4 regions of the Buttiauxella ferragutiae genome follow, and region 2 is predicted to be linked to each of the others. Evidence: predicted binding sites of a transcription regulator. Region 2 holds the regulator's gene; each other region holds the start of a gene.
The links. Region 2 encodes Fur, which represses iron uptake genes when iron is present. Its sites were predicted from a motif close to ATAATAATGAGAACNACTATCAA; they were not measured.
Positions count from the first base shown of each region.

Region 1: MNO13_RS15455 (siderophore-interacting protein) is a predicted target of Fur. The motif match lies at 2,476-2,498, and genes of this name have one in related genera.
Region 3: efeU (iron uptake transporter permease EfeU) is a predicted target of Fur. The motif match lies at 2,394-2,416, and genes of this name have one in related genera.
Region 4: fhuA (ferrichrome porin FhuA) is a predicted target of Fur. The motif match lies at 2,875-2,897, and genes of this name have one in related genera.

Region 1 is NZ_CP093332.1:3,336,048-3,340,825, reverse strand. It holds gene MNO13_RS15465 (Gfo/Idh/MocA family oxidoreductase) at 1-95, opposite strand, end outside; gene iutA (ferric aerobactin receptor IutA) at 216-2,405, opposite strand; gene MNO13_RS15455 (siderophore-interacting protein) at 2,599-3,492, shown strand; gene MNO13_RS15450 (TetR/AcrR family transcriptional regulator) at 3,545-4,177, opposite strand; gene bhsA (multiple stress resistance protein BhsA) at 4,427-4,684, shown strand.
Region 2 is NZ_CP093332.1:3,839,994-3,844,771, reverse strand. It holds gene chiP (chitoporin ChiP) at 386-1,783, shown strand; gene chiQ (ChiQ/YbfN family lipoprotein) at 1,831-2,160, shown strand; gene fur (ferric iron uptake transcriptional regulator) at 2,250-2,702, opposite strand; gene fldA (flavodoxin FldA) at 2,989-3,519, opposite strand; gene ybfE (LexA regulated protein) at 3,672-3,953, opposite strand; gene ybfF (esterase) at 4,089-4,778, opposite strand, start outside.
Region 3 is NZ_CP093332.1:3,473,607-3,478,384, reverse strand. It holds gene putA (trifunctional transcriptional regulator/proline dehydrogenase/L-glutamate gamma-semialdehyde dehydrogenase) at 1-307, opposite strand, end outside; gene putP (sodium/proline symporter PutP) at 686-2,194, shown strand; gene efeU (iron uptake transporter permease EfeU) at 2,474-3,307, shown strand; gene efeO (iron uptake system protein EfeO) at 3,370-4,494, shown strand; gene efeB (iron uptake transporter deferrochelatase/peroxidase subunit) at 4,500-4,778, shown strand, end outside.
Region 4 is NZ_CP093332.1:4,310,230-4,315,007, reverse strand. It holds gene mrcB (bifunctional glycosyl transferase/transpeptidase) at 1-1,790, shown strand, start outside; gene MNO13_RS19895 (hypothetical protein) at 1,946-2,677, shown strand; gene fhuA (ferrichrome porin FhuA) at 2,923-4,778, shown strand, end outside.

The DNA.
Region 1 (4,778 bases), 500 kb from region 2:
CCATAAAGTTCGAGAGCGGGAAGGGACATACGGCGTAAAGCCGGAAGATAAGCGGTTTCGATGACCGAACCTAAACCAATGATACCTGCCAACATATTCATAGTACCTATAATTAGAGTCCCTATGTTTTAAATGACTATCGATTTCGGGTCGAGTACCAATTTGTTTGTGGGCGTAAAAACAGACCGGTTTTTGACCGGCCTGTAGAAACCACCTTAGAACAGCAGAGAGTAGTTCACACCGTAAGTGCGTCCACGGCCCTTGTATTCATACAGCGATGGGCTGCCGTAAGTTGGGCTATACAGCAGTGGTGCGCGCTGGCCCCATACGGTGGTGTAATCTTTATCCAGTAAGTTTTCGATGCTGAAGCTGAGTTTACCCACGGGTAACGCATAGCTACCAATAAAGTCGATAGTGTTGTAACCGTTGATTTTATTGTCGCTGGCATCAGTCAAATCAAACGTCTGCTGGCTTTGAACACGCAGGCTCCATGGATCTGGCGCCCAGCCAACGTAGGCGGTGGCTTTCGATGGGCTGGCGTAAATCACGTCCCATTTCTGCCATTTTCCGTCAACTTTGGTTTCGGATTTCAGCACGTTGAAGTTAATCCCGGTGCTCCAGGTTGAATCCGGAATGAAGTAATCCACCGCACCTTCAACACCGTAAATACGACGCTTATCATCCTGAACATTGATGGTCATATCTGCACGGTTGATGGCGATAGATTTGTCGGACAACGAGTAATACGCCGCAATCTGGCTGCGCAGGCTATCACCGGTATAGCGCCAGCCTAACTCATAAGAATCGACCTTAATGCCCTGAAGTTTAGACTGCCCAACGTTAACGCTGTTCACGAGCTGGTAATGGCCATTAACCAGGCGGTAAGTCCCGTTGCCGTAATATTTGCCAGGGTCAGGCAATTCAACGCCTTGCGAGAAGTTGAACCACGCTTGTTGGCGCTCGGTAATGTGCATCAGTAAGCCAGCATTGAATAACGCGTTGTCGTAATCGGTGCTGCCACCAGGGATGGCATCGGCCGATTTTGCGATACCGTTCGCTATACCTTGCTGCTGAGTAAATCCAACAAAGTCATCAACTTTATTCTCGGTCCACTGGTAGCGCACACCGCCGCTTACGGTAAACAGGTCGTTGATGTCATAGCTGGTTTGCAAGAACGGCGCGAGGTTAGTAATGGTGTAGCCAGGGTAGCGACCGGTGGTGTAAATGCTTTGGTTATTCAGGCCACCCGAGGCGTTCGCTTTTGCCAAATCAAAGAACATTTGGTTCGAGGTAAAGCTTTCGTGATCGGCGTCCACACCATAGGTAATTTGCCAGCCGTCGAGCGGTTGGCTGGTCATTGCCAGTTTCGCACCGTACTGATCGGTATCTTGTTGCGAGGCGGAGAAACTGGTGACTGTGTTACGTGTCAGCGTCGGGAACGGATAGAACGTCAGGGACTCATCGCGATAATAAATCTGCCCCACCAATTCCTGCCCGAGGAAATCGCTGTTGGAATATTGCAGGCTAATGAGATGGCGCTCGGTGCCAGGAATACGGTCTGAATTAAGCTGGTCACTGACATACGCCTTGCCATTGCCGGTTACCGCCGAGAAATTATTCCCTAAATCCAGGCCGTAATCATCATCACCCTGGCTTTTGTAATACTGTGTCACCAGTTGCAGCTGTTGGGTTTCATCAATATTTAATGTGCCCGTACCCATGACATCCAGACGGTCAGAATACTGCAAACCGGTCTGTGTATTGTCGAGCAGGGTTTGGTCGCCGTTGCCGTCATACCAGCCACCAAATTTTTGATACGCCACCGATAAACGCCCTGATGCATGATCGTTACCGCCAGAAATCGCGCCTGCGACGCGCTCGTCGTGATCTTTGCTACTGTTGAAACCTGATTTAATCCCGCTTTCAAATTCCAGCTGGGTTTCAGGCTGGCCTTTCTTCGTCACGATATTAATCAAGCCGCCGGTACTGCCGCCGCCATACAGTGATGTCGCACCGGAGATCACTTCAATATGCTCGATGTTAAACGGGTCAATGGAATCTAGCTGGCGGCTATCGGTACGGGACGAGTTCATGCGCACGCCATCCACTAACACCACGATAGAGCGGCCACGCATATTCATGCCGTAGTTGGTGCGGCTTTGGCTGCTGACATCCAGACCGGGAATTAACTGTGCAAGTGCGTCTTTCAGCTCCTTGCCTCCCTGAATCTGCTGTTCAAGCTCAGCGCCTTCTATGACCCAGGTGGTCTGTGCCATTTCAGCCACAGTACGGTGTGTACGGTTGGCAGAAACCAGAATGTTTTCTTCGGAAGTTTGCTGCGCGACAGCCGGAGCCATCATCGCCAGAAGCAACGGGTTAAGCACCCAGCGCGCGTTTTTATGCATCATCATCATTCCTTAGATGGGAAATATTAACATTTATAAATATTTTGAAATAAGAACGAGTTGGATTTTGCCGATAACGGTTCTCATTATCAATCTCAATTGATAGTATTTCTCAAATTAATCTCATGAATAATCACATGATTTCTGTGGTTTACTTTTTGTGGATGTAGCCGGAGACGGCAGAGGAGTCGAAATGGCAGGGGTGCAAGGTTATCGATTGTTTAATGTGCAGCTAGTGCATAAATCACAAGTTTCACCTTCGTTGTTGAGCCTGGTGTTTGGCGGTCCGGACATTGCAAACATGAAATGTGATGCACCCGATCAGCGCATCAAAATGCTTTTTCCGTCAGAGGACGGTTCAATCCCAACGTTGCCAGAGCAAGCACAGTGGTATCAGCTACTGCAAGAATTGCCCAAAGAGAAGCGGCCGATTGTGCGCACTTATACCTTGCGCCACGTCGATGCTGCGCGCCAGGAAGTGACGGTTGAATTCGTCAGCCATGGTACCGAAGGCCCGGCTTCTGCGTGGGCGATTGCCGCTGAAGCTGGCGACAAAATACAAATTGTCGCCCCGAATGCTGCTTATTCTGGTGACAGTGGTGGATATGAATGGACGCCGCCTCAGGGCCTGCGTCAGGCACTGATTATTGCCGATGAAACCGCATTGCCTGCGGCACGAGGCATTCTTGAACTGCTGGCGACGCAGCCAAATCCACCACAAATACAGGCATTTTTCGAGGTGCCAGAGCAGGGCGATTGTGTGGATTTAAGCGCATATAGCTTTGCCAGCATTCACTGGTTGCCGCGTAAAACCTCTAACGCGAGACACGGGGAGTGCTTGCTAAAAGCAGTCAGAGCCGACGCACAACTGCCGAAAACGGCGGGCGTTGCTGAAACGGTCAATGAGGAAGCCGAAGGTGAATTACTGTGGGATAAAGCCACGACCGCCAGCAATACGTTTTATGGCTGGGTTGCGGCAGAGTCGACGGTGGTGAAAATGCTGCGGCGATATTTGATAGGAGAATGTGGCGTGAACCATGATGCTATCAACTTTATGGCTTACTGGAGTAAAGGGCGGCAACGGTAAAGCAGTGTTTTAGCTAAGGCGGATAAGTTTGCGTTATCCGCCTTAGCGCAGTTTAAACTTTCTTCAATTCTGGCAGCAGCCGCATCGTGGTATTCACTATCTGCAACAGCTCTTCATAACTGGCATTTTCACGCGCACTGACTGACATCCCCTGAACGATACAACACAGATACTTCGCCAGTTTTCGGACACAGCTTTCAGACGGAATCTCGCCTCTTGCCTGGCGTTTGCTCAGAAAACGTATCAGCGTTTCTTCCTGCATGGCATGGCGGGCTTTGATCACGGCTGAAATATCATCCGAAGAGGTCGCCAGCACTGATGAAGTACAGATGATAAAGCAGCCCGCAGGTGTGTCTTTGTCGGTGAAAAGCTTCGCAACATGAGACAGATAATCTTCCAGAGCCTCTTCGAGACTGCGTTCTTCGCAGAATAAACACGCTTCGTGTTTTTGCGCAAAACGGGCGATATAACGATCCAGCACGGCGCGAAATAACCCCTCTTTATTGGTGAATTCGGCGTACAGCGTCGGGGCTTTCGCGCCGGTAGCTTCCACTAAATGCGCCATAGAAGTGGCTTCGTAGCCGTGTTGCCAGAACAAAGCCATGGCCTTGTCGAGTGCTGCTTCCCTGTCAAACACCTTCGGACGGCCACGGCTTTTTTTGATGTAACTTATATCAGATGACATATGTGCCGTTTAACCTTTGTCTGTTTAATGAACGATCATTATAAAAATAATAACACTCAGTAGCTATAGGCATTTAGGATAAAAATAAATTAATCCTATCGTAATGAAAAATAGTATGTTTATAAAATAATTAACGAGCGTTATAAAAATAATTTGACGTGTGATTAAGATCACGTTTATGATTTACCTATCGATCGTTAAGTAAATAACTTAACGACCTTACAAATCATCTGCTCAAGGTAAAAAATCATGAAAAACGTTAAAACTCTCATCGCTGCTGTGGTTCTTAGTTCAATCTCTTTCGCAAGCTTTGCCGCTGTTGAAGTTCAGGCAACACCAAATGGCCAACAGAAAGTCGGTACCATCACGGCGACTGGGGGGACAAACCTGGGTTCTCTGGAAGATCAACTGGCAGAAAAAGCAGATCAAATGGGTGCAAGCTCATACCGTATTACTTCAGTCACCGGTCCAAACACTTTGCACGGTACCGCGGTTATTTATAAATAAGACGCTGCCCTCTGAGCATTAACTCCGAATCTAAAAAAAAGGCCCTGTTGGAAAACAGGGCCTCAGATTGCTGACAAAGGGTGATAAATGTGTT
Region 2 (4,778 bases):
TTACATTCGCGATGCGAATTAATGTTATTTATATTTCCCTGGGAATTCTCTGGCTGGTCAATCTCGGAACATAATAAATCCTTTCTTTTATCATGTGAGCGCTCTCATATGGTGGTTTATATCAATATTTGTTGATTTATAAACATAAAATTCCACAGTTGATTTTTGTTACAAATACTCATGAATTATGTGCTCTCTGTCATAATATCGGAATGAACTCTTACAAAGTCGTTGATAATTCGCGTCGCGAAAAATAGTCTTATGGGGAGCAGTAAATGCGGGAAAATATTTATAACCGCTTTAGCCGTTAGGCATTTTTACTTTTTTCGCTATCTGACGTCTTTTAACGTCCGGCGATTATTTATACGTCAAAGAGGAATTTTATATGCGTACGTTTAGTGGCAAACGTAGTGCGCTGGCCCTTGCTATTGCAGGCGTCACGGCTCTTTCTGGACTGGTTGTTATCCCTCAGGCAAGTGCAGCAGGTTTTTTTGATGATTCAACACTGACCGGTGGTGTTTATTACTGGCAGCGTGAACGTGACCGTAAAGATGTTACGACAGATAAATATGAAACTAACCTTTCTCACGCTACCTGGAACGCCAATCTGGACTTCCAGTCCGGTTATGCTGCTGACATGTTTGGTCTGGATATCGCCGCCTTTACTGCTATCGAAATGGCAGAAAATGGCGACAGCGGCCACCCGAACGAAATCGCATTTTCCTCTTCAAACAAAGCTTACGATGAAGATTATTCCGGCGATAAGAGCGGTATAAGCCTTTATAAAGCCGCAGCTAAATTCAAATACGGCCCGGTTTGGGCCCGTGCGGGTTACATCCAGCCAACAGGGCAATCTTTATTAGCACCACACTGGAGTTTCATGCCTGGTACTTACCAGGGCGCTGAAGCCGGGGCAAACTTTGATTATGCCGATGCCGGTGCTCTGAGCTTCTCCTACATGTGGACCAATGAGTATAAAGCTCCGTGGCACCTGGAGATGGACAAGTTCTATCAGAACGATAAGAACACCAAAGTTGAGTATCTGCACTCGCTGGGCGCGAAGTATGACTTCAAAAATGATCTGATTCTTGAAGCGGCATTCGGTCAGGCAGAAGGGTATATCGACCAATACTTCACTAAAGCAAGCTACAAATTTGATGTAGCTGGCAGCCCATTGTCTACCAGCTACCAGTTCTACGGTTCGCGTGACAAAGTCTCTGATGGCAGCGTTAACGATCTGTATGACGGCACGGCATGGTTGCAGGCTCTGACATTCGGCTACAAAGTGGGCCAGGTTGACCTGCGCCTCGAAGGTACCATGGTCAAGGCTGATGGCCAGCAGGGCTACTTCCTGCAACGTATGACCCCAACTTACGCATCGTCAAACGGTCGTCTGGATATCTGGTGGGATAACCGTTCTGACTTCAACGCCAATGGTGAAAAAGCCATCTTCGCGGGTGCCATGTATGACCTGAGCAATTGGGATCTGGCTGGTTGGGCTGTAGGTGCTTCGTATGTTTACGCATGGGATGCAAAACCAAGCTCTAAACCAACCACTGACGGTTACTACGATGCTGACAATCGCCTGAAAGAATCGGCGTACAGCCTTGATGCGTTGTACACCATTCAGGATGGGCGCGCGAAAGGCACTCTGTTCAAACTGCACTTCACTCAATACGACAACCACTCCGACATCCCAAGCTGGGGCGGTGGTTACGGCAACATCTTCCAGGATGAGCGTGACGTGAAATTCATCGTCATCGCACCGTTCACCATCTTCTGATTCGATTCCGGGCGTGAAAGCGCCCGGTTTTATAAAGGATATCGAGCATGAAAAAAATCATTTTGGTTACGGTCATGGCTTTAGGTTTGAGCGCCTGCGCACAACCCTCTAAAACGGCACCGGAAGATACAAAACTGAAACAAGCCTATAGCGCCTGTATCAATACCGCAGAAGGGAATCCTGATAAAATTCAGGCCTGTCAGAGCGTGTTAAACGTGCTGGGTCAGGAAAAGGAACACCAGGAATTTGCGAAGAAAGAAACGGTGCGCACCCTGGATTATCAAAACTGTATTCAGGCCACTCGTACTGGTAACGACCAGGCGGTAAAAGCCAAGTGCGATAAAATCTGGCAAGAGATTCGTGCGAACAACAAGTAATCTGTGAATTCAGGCAATAAAAAAACCGGTGAGCTTCCTCACCGGTTTTTTTATACCTGACATCTGGTTCAGAATGTCAGATATGCGGATTACTTTTCGCTGATTTCGTGTGCATTCTCGTCGGTACGGCAATCACCTTCAGCGCAGTGACCGTAAAGGTACAGGCTGTGGTTGGTCAGACGGATGCCATGGCGTGATGCGATTTCACGCTGACGAGATTCAATTGAATCATCACTGAACTCAATAACTTTGCCGCAGTCCAGGCAAATCAGGTGGTCGTGGTGATGTTGTTGAGTTAACTCGAATACGGATTTGCCGCCTTCGAAGTTGTGACGAGTGACAATGCCTGCATCATCAAACTGGTTTAGTACACGATAAACTGTGGCGAGACCAATTTCTTCGCCCATATCAATCAGACGTTTGTATAAGTCTTCCGCACTGACATGATGGTTCACCGGACCCTGTAGCACTTCAAGGATTTTTAATCGCGGAAGCGTGACTTTCAGGCCGGCCTTCTTCAATGCGGTATTATTGTCAGTCATGCGGAAATTGTCCTGTTGCTTAACGGATCGCTCGGACTCAGGGTGAGCGTTAAGATGAATGCGTCTCATTATAGAACTGCAGATTCTAAATGGAAACCGCAAGTATTATTCATAATCAAGCTAAAAAATGGCGGCTGAGTCGCGATTTAATTGCCTTGTTAGCTATTTAGCCAGGGGGTCATTGTACAGGGACAAACCGAAAAGTTAAAAATTTGTAGCGATTATTTTAATCGGAATAATCTATCAATGTGACGCAACCCGTTTAAAAGCTGCGTCACATCCAGAATCAGGCGTTGATGATATCTGCCAGGTTCAGCTCGTCAGAAACTTGTTTGACCCATTTCTGAACGCGTTCAGCAGTCAGTTCTGGTTGACGATCTTCATCGATAGCCAGACCGACAAAGTGATCGTCGTCAGCCAGACCTTTAGAGGCTTCAAAATGGTAGCCCGCCGTTGGCCAGTGACCGACGATAGCAGCACCGCGTGGCTCAATGATGTCACGGATAGTGCCCAATGCGTCACAGAAGTATTCTGCATAGTCTTCCTGGTCACCACAGCCGAACAGGGCGACCAGTTTGCCGTTGAAATCAACTTCTTCCAGAGTCGGGAAGAAGTCATCCCAGTCGCATTGCGCTTCACCGTAATACCACGTTGGAATGCCGAGAAGCAGAATGTCGAAGCCTTCCAGGTCTTCTTTGCTGCTCTTAGCAATGTCATGCACCTCAGCAACGTCTTTACCGAGCTGTTTTTGAATCATCTTCGCGATATTTTCGGTGTTACCAGTGTCGCTGCCGAAAAAAATGCCTACGATTGCCATGAGTAAAATAACCTCTTGATACTTAATGGTATGGTGGCTGCTAATTGGCCACAGATAGGGCAATCATAGCAGAACACATTGCGGTGCGGAAACTGCTATCAGCCTGTTGTGCACAGACTGCAACATCGTATTCCGTGCATATAGCCTTTCAACTAACTGAGATGCTGCTTCAGTTGCGCGAGTAGAATCTCTTCAATCAACTCACTACGACTGATATTGCGCGCTTCAGCCAGATGATTTAGTGCATCTACTGCATCGTTATTGAGCTTCAGTTCCACTCGCTTCAGGCCGCGTACTTTATCGCGCTTGAGCTGGTTGCGTTTGTTGATACGCAGTTGCTCATCACGCGTCAGCGGATTAGTTTTTGGCCGCCCGGGGCGACGCTCGTCCGCGAACAGATCTAATGTAGTACGGTCCGTTTGTTCTTTTGCCATGATTAGACTACTGACAGGGAATTCAGGTGGCACGGAGCGGGGTGCTCTGGCGCATTTTAGCGCGCAATCATACATCAGCATGGCTTGCGCGCCAACGCGTTAGCTGCATCTAACAGCCAGTCGGTTTGTTTTTAATCAGTTTGCGGCACTTGCGTCGATAAAACGGTGGATTGCGCGCAAAACAGCATCAGGTTTTTCGGCGTGAACCCAGTGTCCGGCACCGGCAACCACATGAGCGCGCGCCTGAGGGAATTGCGCAAGCAGCGTTTCGCGGTGTGATTCGTCAACATAAGGGGATGCACCACCACGGATAAACAGTGCCGGTTCATTCCAGGTTGGGATAGCTTGCCAGCCGACAATATTCTCGTACTGTTCCCACAATACCGGAACATTAAACTTCCACTCGCCGTCAGCAAATGACTTCAGCAAGAATTGAATCACACCTTCTTCGTTCAGATGCTCACGCATCACCATAGCGGCTTGTTGACGTGTTTTCGCTCCACTACTACTGACTGCATTAATAGCCGCGAAAATTTCATCGTGACGGCGTACCTGATAATCCACCGGTGCAATGTCAATCAGCACCAGTTTATCAATGCGCTCAGGTGCAATAGCTGTCAGAGCCATCGCAACTTTACCGCCCATGGAATGGCCGATAATGATTGCTTTTTCAAAGCCATATTCTTCGAGCGTTTCAACCACATCCTGCGCCATCGCGGCATAGTTCATTTCAGAGCTACGGGGCGATAAACCATGGTTGCGCAGATCGATTTGCAGCAACGTATGATTTTGCCCGAGGTCGCGGGCCAACACGCCCAGGTTATC
Region 3 (4,778 bases), 370 kb from region 2:
TTTCTGGACGACGCCATGCGGCAGTAATGGCGGCACGGGTAACCGATTGCGGCAGAATTTGTTCAGCGAAATCGAGGAACGGTTGGTGCGCCTCGTCAACGTGCGGAGCGGCTTCATCACTTTCGTTTGCTGCACCCGCTAACAGGGCCGGCAGTTCTGGTAATTCGTCATTATTTTCGAGACGTTCCAGATAATTAAAAATCGCCTGTTTAATTAGCCAGTGCGGTGTGCGGTCAATACGTGATGCGGCTTCTTTGATGCGCTCGCGGGTTGCGTCGTCGAGTTTGACGCCCATGGTGGTGGCCATTAGTGCTCCTGTTTACCCGTTATTAATCGGGTGAGTACATATAGGGTTGATAAAAGTTATCCGGCAATATCTATCATGTTGCAACTTTGTGCAACCTTGTTAAATGTGAGCCAGATAGCAAGCTGAAAAAAGAGTGAATTGTTAAATAAGAAATAAGGAAGTTGTCTGGCTAATCATTTGCTGACAGGGCGAAATTACCGACATAGTTAACACTTTCCATAGGTGCAACCGTAAAAAGCGTGAGCGAGTGCAACCTCCTGCAAAAAGCTATTTTTTGTACGGTGAATTTATTGTGAATAGTGTGTTAAAACGCTTGCGAATAAAAATGACTATATCCCCGTGCTGCGTTCCGGCATGGATAAAAATTTGGAGATCTGCATGACCATGAGCACACCAATGCTGGTGACTTTCTTTATCTATATCTTTGGCATGATATTGATAGGGTTTATCGCCTGGCGTTCTACCAAGAATTTTGACGACTACATTCTGGGCGGTCGTAGCCTGGGAAGCGTGGTCACGGCGTTGTCAGCGGGCGCATCCGATATGAGCGGTTGGTTGTTGATGGGGCTGCCTGGCGCCATCTTCCTTTCTGGTATTTCAGAAAGCTGGATTGCCATCGGCCTGACGGTTGGCGCGTATATCAACTGGAAACTGGTCGCCGGACGTTTACGTGTTCACACCGAGGTGAACAACAACGCACTGACGCTGCCTGATTATTTCACCGGACGTTTTGAAGATAAAAGCCGCATCCTGCGTATTATCTCAGCGTTGGTTATCCTGCTGTTCTTCACTATCTATTGTGCATCTGGCATCGTGGCGGGGGCTCGTCTGTTCGAAAGCACCTTTGGCATGAGCTATGAAACCGCACTGTGGGCGGGTGCAGCGGCAACCATCATTTATACCTTCGTGGGCGGGTTCCTGGCAGTGAGCTGGACCGATACCGTGCAGGCTAGCCTGATGATTTTTGCGCTGATCCTGACACCGGTGATGGTGGTTATCGCAGTGGGCGGCTTTGACGATTCAATGGCGGTTATCAAGCAAAAAAGTATTGAAAACGTCGATATGCTCAAAGGCCTGAACTTTGTGGCGATTATCTCGCTGATGGGCTGGGGCCTGGGTTACTTCGGCCAGCCACATATTCTGGCGCGTTTCATGGCGGCAGATTCACATCACACCATCGTCAAAGCGCGTCGCATCAGTATGACGTGGATGGTGCTGTGCCTGGCGGGTGCGTGTGCGGTGGGCTTCTTCGGTATCGCTTACTTCAATAACAACCCGTCATTGGCAGGCTCTGTTAACCAGAACGGCGAGCGTGTGTTCATCGAGCTGGCGCAATTACTGTTTAACCCATGGATTGCAGGCATCTTGTTGTCAGCGATTTTAGCGGCGGTGATGTCTACGCTGAGCTGCCAGTTGTTGGTATGTTCCAGCGCCATTACTGAAGACTTGTATAAAGCCTTCTTCCGTAAAGATGCCGGGCAGAAAGAGCTGGTGTGGGTAGGGCGTTTCATGGTGCTACTGGTTGCTCTGATTGCCATCGCACTGGCGGCTAACCCTGAAAACCGCGTTCTTGGTCTGGTGAGTTACGCCTGGGCAGGCTTCGGTGCCGCGTTTGGCCCGGTTGTGCTGTTCTCGGTCATGTGGTCACGCATGACGCGCAATGGCGCGCTTGCGGGGATGATCATCGGTGCCTTGACCGTCATCGTCTGGAAACAGTTTGGCTGGTTGGGTCTGTACGAAATCATTCCTGGTTTCATCTTCGGCAGCATCGGTATTATGGTTGTTAGCCTACTTGGCAAAGCGCCAAGTACATCGATGCAAAAACGCTTTGCACAAGCGGATGAGATTTACCACACCGCTCCACCGTCAAAGTTACAGGTCGAGTAATTCTGCTGACAAACCTCTTCGTAGGTTGGATAAGCGCAGCGTCATCCGACACAACGCGCGCAAACGGTGGATGACGCTAACGCTTATCCACCCTACAAAACACGTTTATCACCCTTTGCCAGCAATCTGAAGGCCGCTAATAGCGGCCTTTTTTACAGCTATACACAAAAATTCAAATTCTCTGCTTGTGTTTATTTTTATGGTAATGATAATCACAATCGTTCTGGTTTTACTTTTCTTTACGTCTTTTGACCTGAGTTCACAGTTGGAGTATCAGGAATGTTCGTTCCGTTTCTCATTATGTTACGCGAAGGGCTGGAAGCCGCGTTGATTGTCAGTTTGATAGCCAGCTATCTGAAGCGCACACAACGCGGCCAGTGGATTGGCGTCATGTGGATTGGGGTGGTTGCAGCCGCAGCGCTTTGCTTAGGCTTAGGCATCTTCATCAACGAAACGACCGGCGAATTCCCGCAAAAAGAACAAGAGATGTTTGAAGGCATTGTCGCCGTCATCGCCGTATTCATCCTGACCTGGATGGTGTTCTGGATGCGCAAAGTATCGCGCAACGTCAAAGGGCAGCTGGAGCAGAAGGTCGATGAAGCGCTGCATAGCAAAGGCAGCCACGGCTGGGCGTTGATTATGATGGTGTTCTTCGCCGTCGCCCGCGAAGGGCTGGAATCGGTGTTCTTTCTGCTGGCGGCATTCCAGCAGGACGTCGGCATTATGCCGCCACTTGGTGCGATGCTCGGTCTTGGCACCGCCATCGTGCTGGGCTTCTTGCTTTATTGGGGCGGCATACGCCTGAATCTTGCCGTTTTCTTCAAATGGACCAGCTTGTTTATTTTACTGGTCGCCGCCGGTCTTGCTGCGGGTGCGGTTCGTGCATTCCATGAAGCCGGGCTTTGGAACCATTTCCAGGATATCGCTTTCGACCTGAGTAATGTTCTTTCAACGCATTCCCTGACCGGCACGCTGCTTGAGGGCATTTTTGGTTATCAGGAAGCGCCGAGCGTCAGCGAAGTGGCGATGTACTTTATTTACCTGATTCCCGCGCTGGTGCTGTTCTTCATTCCCCCACGTCTGGGTAGCCAGGCGACAAATAGCGTTCGTTAATAATATTGTGGCGAGAAATCGCCTCTTAGTTACAACATACTGATGTTTTAAAGGGATTGGCCATGACTACACATTTTCGTCGAAAAGCCCTGCATGCTGCGTTGTTTGCGCTTGCCTCTTCAGCCTTTGCGGTGCAAGCCGCCGATGTTCCTCAGGTAAAAGTCACCGTTACTGATAAACAGTGCGAACCGATGAACATTACGGTTAACGCCGGTAAAACCCAGTTCATTATTCAGAACAACAGCCAGAAAGCGCTGGAGTGGGAAATCCTCAAAGGGGTGATGGTAGTCGAAGAGCGTGAGAACATCGCGCCGGGCTTCTCTCAGAAAATGACGGCCAACCTGCAAGCCGGTGAGTACGACATGACTTGCGGCCTGCTCAGCAACCCGAAAGGCAAACTTATTGTTAAAGCTGCTGGCGACCAGGCCGCACCGAAAAACGACCTGATGGCGTTATCCGGCCCGATTACCGAATATAAAACCTACGTCACTGCGCAAGTGGCCGAGCTGGTTAAAGGTACCAAAGCCTTTACTGACGCAGTGAAAGCCGGTGACATAGAAAAAGCTAAATCCTTGTATGCACCAACCCGTCAGTATTACGAACGTATCGAACCGATTGCCGAACTGTTCTCCGATCTGGACGGCAGCATCGATGCCCGTGAAGACGATTATGAGCAGAAAGCTAACGACCCGAAATTCACCGGTTTCCACCGTCTGGAAAAAGCACTGTTTGGTGATAACTCCACCAAAGGCATGGAAAAATATGCCGATCAGCTCAATAGCGACGTGCTGGATCTGCAAACCCGCATTTCTGAACTGGCCTTCCCACCAGGTAAAGTGGTTGGTGGTGCAGCGGGCCTGATTGAAGAAGTCGCTGCCAGCAAAATCAGTGGAGAAGAAGACCGTTACAGCCACACTGATCTGTGGGATTTCCAGGCTAACGTCGATGGTGCACAGAAAATCGTCAACTTGCTGCGTCCTTTACTGGTGAAAGATAACGCACCGTTGCTGGCGAAAGTGGATGCCAACTTCAAGAAAGTTGACACTATCCTGGCGAAATATCGCACCAAAGACGGTTTTGAGACTTACGACAAGTTGACCGACGCTGACCGTAATGCACTGAAAGGGCCGGTCACGGCGCTGGCTGAAGATTTGTCACAACTGCGTGGCGTACTGGGTCTGGATTAAGTTTTATGGATGAAAATAGCAAACACGGCGGCCACCTTCCGGCGCGCCGTCGGTTACTGAAAGGTTTGGGCGCGCTTGGTGGCGCCCTTGCCGTTGCGGGTGGTTGCCCTGTGGCACATGCGGCAAAACCGGAAACTTCTCCCGGCACGCTGCCGCCTGATGCGCGCATGGAAAAACAACCGTTCTACGGAGTGCATCAGGCAGGCGTGCTGACGCCACAGCAAGCGGCGATGATGCTGGTGGCTTTTGATGTGCTGGCAAGTGATAAAGCTGAGCTTGAACGT
Region 4 (4,778 bases), 470 kb from region 2:
GTGCGATGCTGGCGAACTTAACCGCGGGTCGCACCGTGCAGGGCGCAAGTACGCTGACGCAACAGTTGGTGAAAAACCTGTTCCTGTCGAGCGAGCGCTCTTACTGGCGTAAAGCGAACGAAGCGTACATGGCGCTGATCATGGACGCCCGTTACGGCAAAGATCGCATCCTTGAGCTGTATCTGAACGAGGTGTATCTCGGCCAGAGCGGCGATAACGAAATTCGCGGTTTCCCGCTGGCGAGCCTGTACTACTTTGGTCGTCCGGTTGAAGAGCTGAGCCTTGACCAGCAAGCGTTGCTGGTGGGCATGGTGAAAGGGGCGTCGATTTACAACCCGTGGCGTAACCCGAAACTGGCGCTGGAACGTCGCAACCTGGTATTGCGCTTGCTGCAAGAGCAGAAGGTGATCGACCAGGAACTTTACGACATGCTGAGCGCCCGTCCTCTGGGTGTGCAACCGCGCGGTGGCGTGATTTCGCCACAGCCTGCTTTTATGCAGATGGTGCGTAACGAGCTTCAGACTAAGCTTGGTGACAAAGTTAAAGACCTGTCTGGGGTGAAGATCTTCACCACGTTTGATTCCGTTTCCCAGGATGCGGCAGAGAAAGCGGTAAGCGAAGGGGTTCCGGTACTGCGTGCCTCTCGTAAGCTCAAAGATCTCGAAGCGGCTATGGTGATTGTTGACCGTTCGACCGGCGAAGTTCGTGCCATGGTCGGCGGGGCAGAAACGCAATTTGCCGGCTTTAACCGTGCGATGCAGGCTCGTCGTTCCATCGGTTCTCTGGCAAAACCAGCGACTTATCTGACGGCGTTAAGCCAGCCGGATTCGTACCGCCTGAATACCTGGATTACCGATGCGCCAATCGCGCTGAAACAGCCAAACGGACAAGTGTGGTCGCCGCAAAACGATGACCGTCGCTACAGTGAGAGCGGTAAGGTCATGTTAGTGGATGCGCTGACGCGTTCGATGAACGTGCCAACCGTAAATCTGGGGATGGCGTTGGGCTTGCCAGCCGTAACCGACACCTGGGTCAAACTCGGCGTGCCGCAGAACCAATTGCATCCGGTTCCGGCTATGTTGCTGGGCGCGCTGAACCTGACGCCAATCGAAGTGGCGCAGGCATTCCAGACCATCGCCAGCGGCGGTAACCGTGCAACGCTTTCTGCATTGCGTTCGGTGATTGCTGAAGACGGCACCGTGCTATATCAAAGCTTCCCGCAGGCGGAACAGGCAGTTCCTCCGCAGGCAGCCTACATGACGCTGTTTACCATGCAGCAGGTTATGGCTCGTGGTACCGGGCGTGCGTTGGGTGGCAAGTATCCGAACCTGCATCTGGCAGGGAAAACGGGTACCACCAACGATAATGTGGATACCTGGTTTGCCGGTATTGATGGCAAAGAAGTGGCGATTACCTGGGTAGGACGTGACAACAACCAGCCAACCAAACTATATGGTGCGAGCGGGGCGATGTCGCTGTATCAACGTTATCTGGCTAACCAGACGCCAATTCCGCTGGTGCTGAACCCACCGGAAGACATTGTTGATATGGGTGTTGATAGCGCGGGTTACTTCCAGTGTGGTGGCGGTGGGGATCGCGTCCTTCCTGTCTGGACGACCAATCCGGATGGATTGTGCCAGCAAAGCCAGCAGGCCGAGCAGACCAATAATCCATTTAATCAGTCGCAGCAGCAGCAGCCTCAACAGCAACAGCAGCAACAACCTCAGCAGCAGCCTGAATCCAGTGATGGTGTTGCCGGTTGGATTAAGGATATGTTCGGCGGGAATTAATTGCTGAACGTCCTTGTGTGCCACCTTTTAGAATAATAATCTAACGGGTGGCATATATTTTTCTTAATTATTTATTTCCTGTCTGCCTCTTGTGAAGAATGCTCTAATGTTTTGTTGAATGCTTAAAATTTCACAGTACAAGACAGGAAAGTCAGATGGACAGCAAAACATTTCAAAAAATAGTATTACCACATCTCACCGAAGCCATGCTTTTTACCCGTTCCAGGTTATCTCTAAAATCATCTAATAAGTTTTATCCAGATAAAAATATGATTGAAAAGTGGATGTTGACGAATCCGCAAAAATATCGGCTGCATACCCTTGGCGGGGACAAGATGCGCAGCGCGGCGGTTTCTGCACAGCGCAAACTCAAGCTATCTTCCAGGCAACTGTACCAAAAAGTTGAAAATGATTACCGCAATGGAGTGCAGAACGCAGGCAATTGTGGGGAAAATGCCCGAATCGCTTTTTGCTATCTCACCGATCGTATTAGCAAGCTTGAACGGAAGGTCGGGTGCCCAATCCTTATATTACAAATTTTCCTTCAACATCCCGTGGATCACTGTCTGGTATTAGTCGGCACACTACCTCGTCGCGGCAGTCGGAAATTAATTGAGAACACATTAATATGTGATCCATGGGCGAAAATCGTTTGCCCAATAGCGCATTACTCCCTCGAATGGAAAATGAAAATGAATAAATGGTCCAATCGTGGGCTTATGGGGAAATGTGTCGAAGGTACGTTTGACCCTTTTTACGATGAATGTTCTCGCGAGAGTATTCGCGTGGGTAAATTTATTATTTTTGAGCAAACCGCTGCTGGGAAAACACTCGCTTCAAAAAATAAACAGCATTATTCATTGATAGACAGAAGCGCGATTTCCTGAACCACTCGCATTAGCCATTCTGTCACGTTGCTGACAGCGTGATCGGGATGTGTCATTCCTGCCTGGTTTTCTGTGTTTGTGAGTCCTTTTTCACTCCTTGCACTTTGTATGGTTATTTTTTATCCCCCTGGTCCCCCAGGGGGTGTGATCCGCTTGCCATGCACTTTCCGTTTCGTCTATTATTCTGCGGCATAATAATAATTCTCGTTTTCGTTATCATTCGTTACTTCATCAGAGATAATACAATGGCGCGCTTAAGAACTGGACAACCAGTCAATACCTCAATTCGCAAACTTGCATTCTTTGTTGCCGCCGCTGTAAGCGGTGTCAGTGCATCAAGTTTTGCAGCAGACAACACAACAGCTAAAGAAGATACCATCACCGTTTCCGCCAGTGTTGCTGACGAAAGCGCGTGGGGCCCGTCTCCAACGATTGCCGCTAAACGCACGGCAACCGCGACCAAAACTGATACGCCAATTGAAAAGACTCCACAGTCTATTTCGATTGTGACTCGTGAAGAGATGGATACTCACCAGCCAGCTTCCGTGAAAGAAGCGTTGGGCTACACGCCAGGTATCACCGTTTCTACCCGTGGTGCATCCGACACTTATGACGCGGTGAAAATTCGTGGTTTCGGTTCGGTTAACCAGAACAACTATTTAGATGGCCTGAAACTTCAGGGCGACTTCTATAACGAAGTGATCATCGACCCGTACATGCTTGAGCGCGTGGAATTAATGCGTGGCCCAACTTCCGTGCTGTACGGAAAAAGCAGTCCAGGCGGTATTATCACTATGGTAAGCAAGCGTCCAACCACTGAACCGCTGAAAGAAGTTCAGTTCAAGATGGGCACTGACAATCTGTGGCAAACCGGTTTCGACTTCAGTGATTCACTGGATGATGCAGGCGTTTATTCTTATCGTCTGACTGGTGTGGCGCGTTCTAACGACGACCAGCAACAATTCTCCAAACAGAAACGTTATGCGATTGCTCCGTCATTCACCTGGCGTCCTGACGATAAAACTAATTTCACGTTCTTAGCGAACCTGCAAGACACTCCAGAGACGGGTTATTACGGTTGGTTGCCGAAAGAAGGTACCGTTGAGCCGTTGCCAGATGGTTCTTATCTGCCGACTGATTTCAACGAAGGTGTTCCAAATAACACCTACTCGTTGTCCCATAAAATGGTCGGTTATACCTTTGACCATGAGTTCAACGACACTTTCACCGTGCGTCAGAACCTGCGTTATGTTGAGTCTAAAACCAATCAGAAAAGCGTTTACGGCACTGGCGTAGACTCTTCAGGTTATATGCTGACTCGCGGCACTGTTGTGGATAACGAAAAGCTGCACAACTTTGCTGTTGATACTCAAGTGCAAAGTAATTTTGCGACCGGTGACGTGGCACATACCTTGCTGACTGGTGTTGATTTCCAGCAGATGCGTAACGATGTGAACGCCACCTTCGGCAGCGCTCCGCCACTGGATTTGTATAACCCAGTGTACGAAAACTACGATTTTGGCGATGCAGACCCGTATCAGCAAAACAAACAGAAACAGACCGGCATCTACATTCAGGATCAAGCTGAGTGGAACAAGTTTGTTCTGACCGTCGGTGGCCGTTACGACTGGCTGAAACAGTCAACACTCGCTTACCAGGCGAATAACTACACCGAGCGTGACGATAGCGAATTCACTGGCCGTGCGGGTCTGAACTACCTGTTCGATAACGGTGTGTCGCCGTACATCAGCTACAGCGAATCTTTCGAGCCAAACTCAGGTGCAGATTTCTACGGCAACACCTTCAAACCGTCTAAAGGCCGTCAGTACGAAGCGGGCGTGAAGTATGTGCCGAAGGATATGGCGGTGGTGATTACTGGTGCGATTTATCAACTGACTAAGTCTGATAACCTGATGTCCGACCCAGACACTTCCCACGGTTTCTCCTCCATTCAGGGTGGTGAAATTCGTTCTCGCGGCGTAGAACTCGAAGCGAAAGCGGCGGTGAATGCCAACATCAACGTGACGGCTTCTTACACCTACACCGATGCGGAATACACCACTGACACCAACTACAAAGGCAACACGCCTGAGCAGGTGCC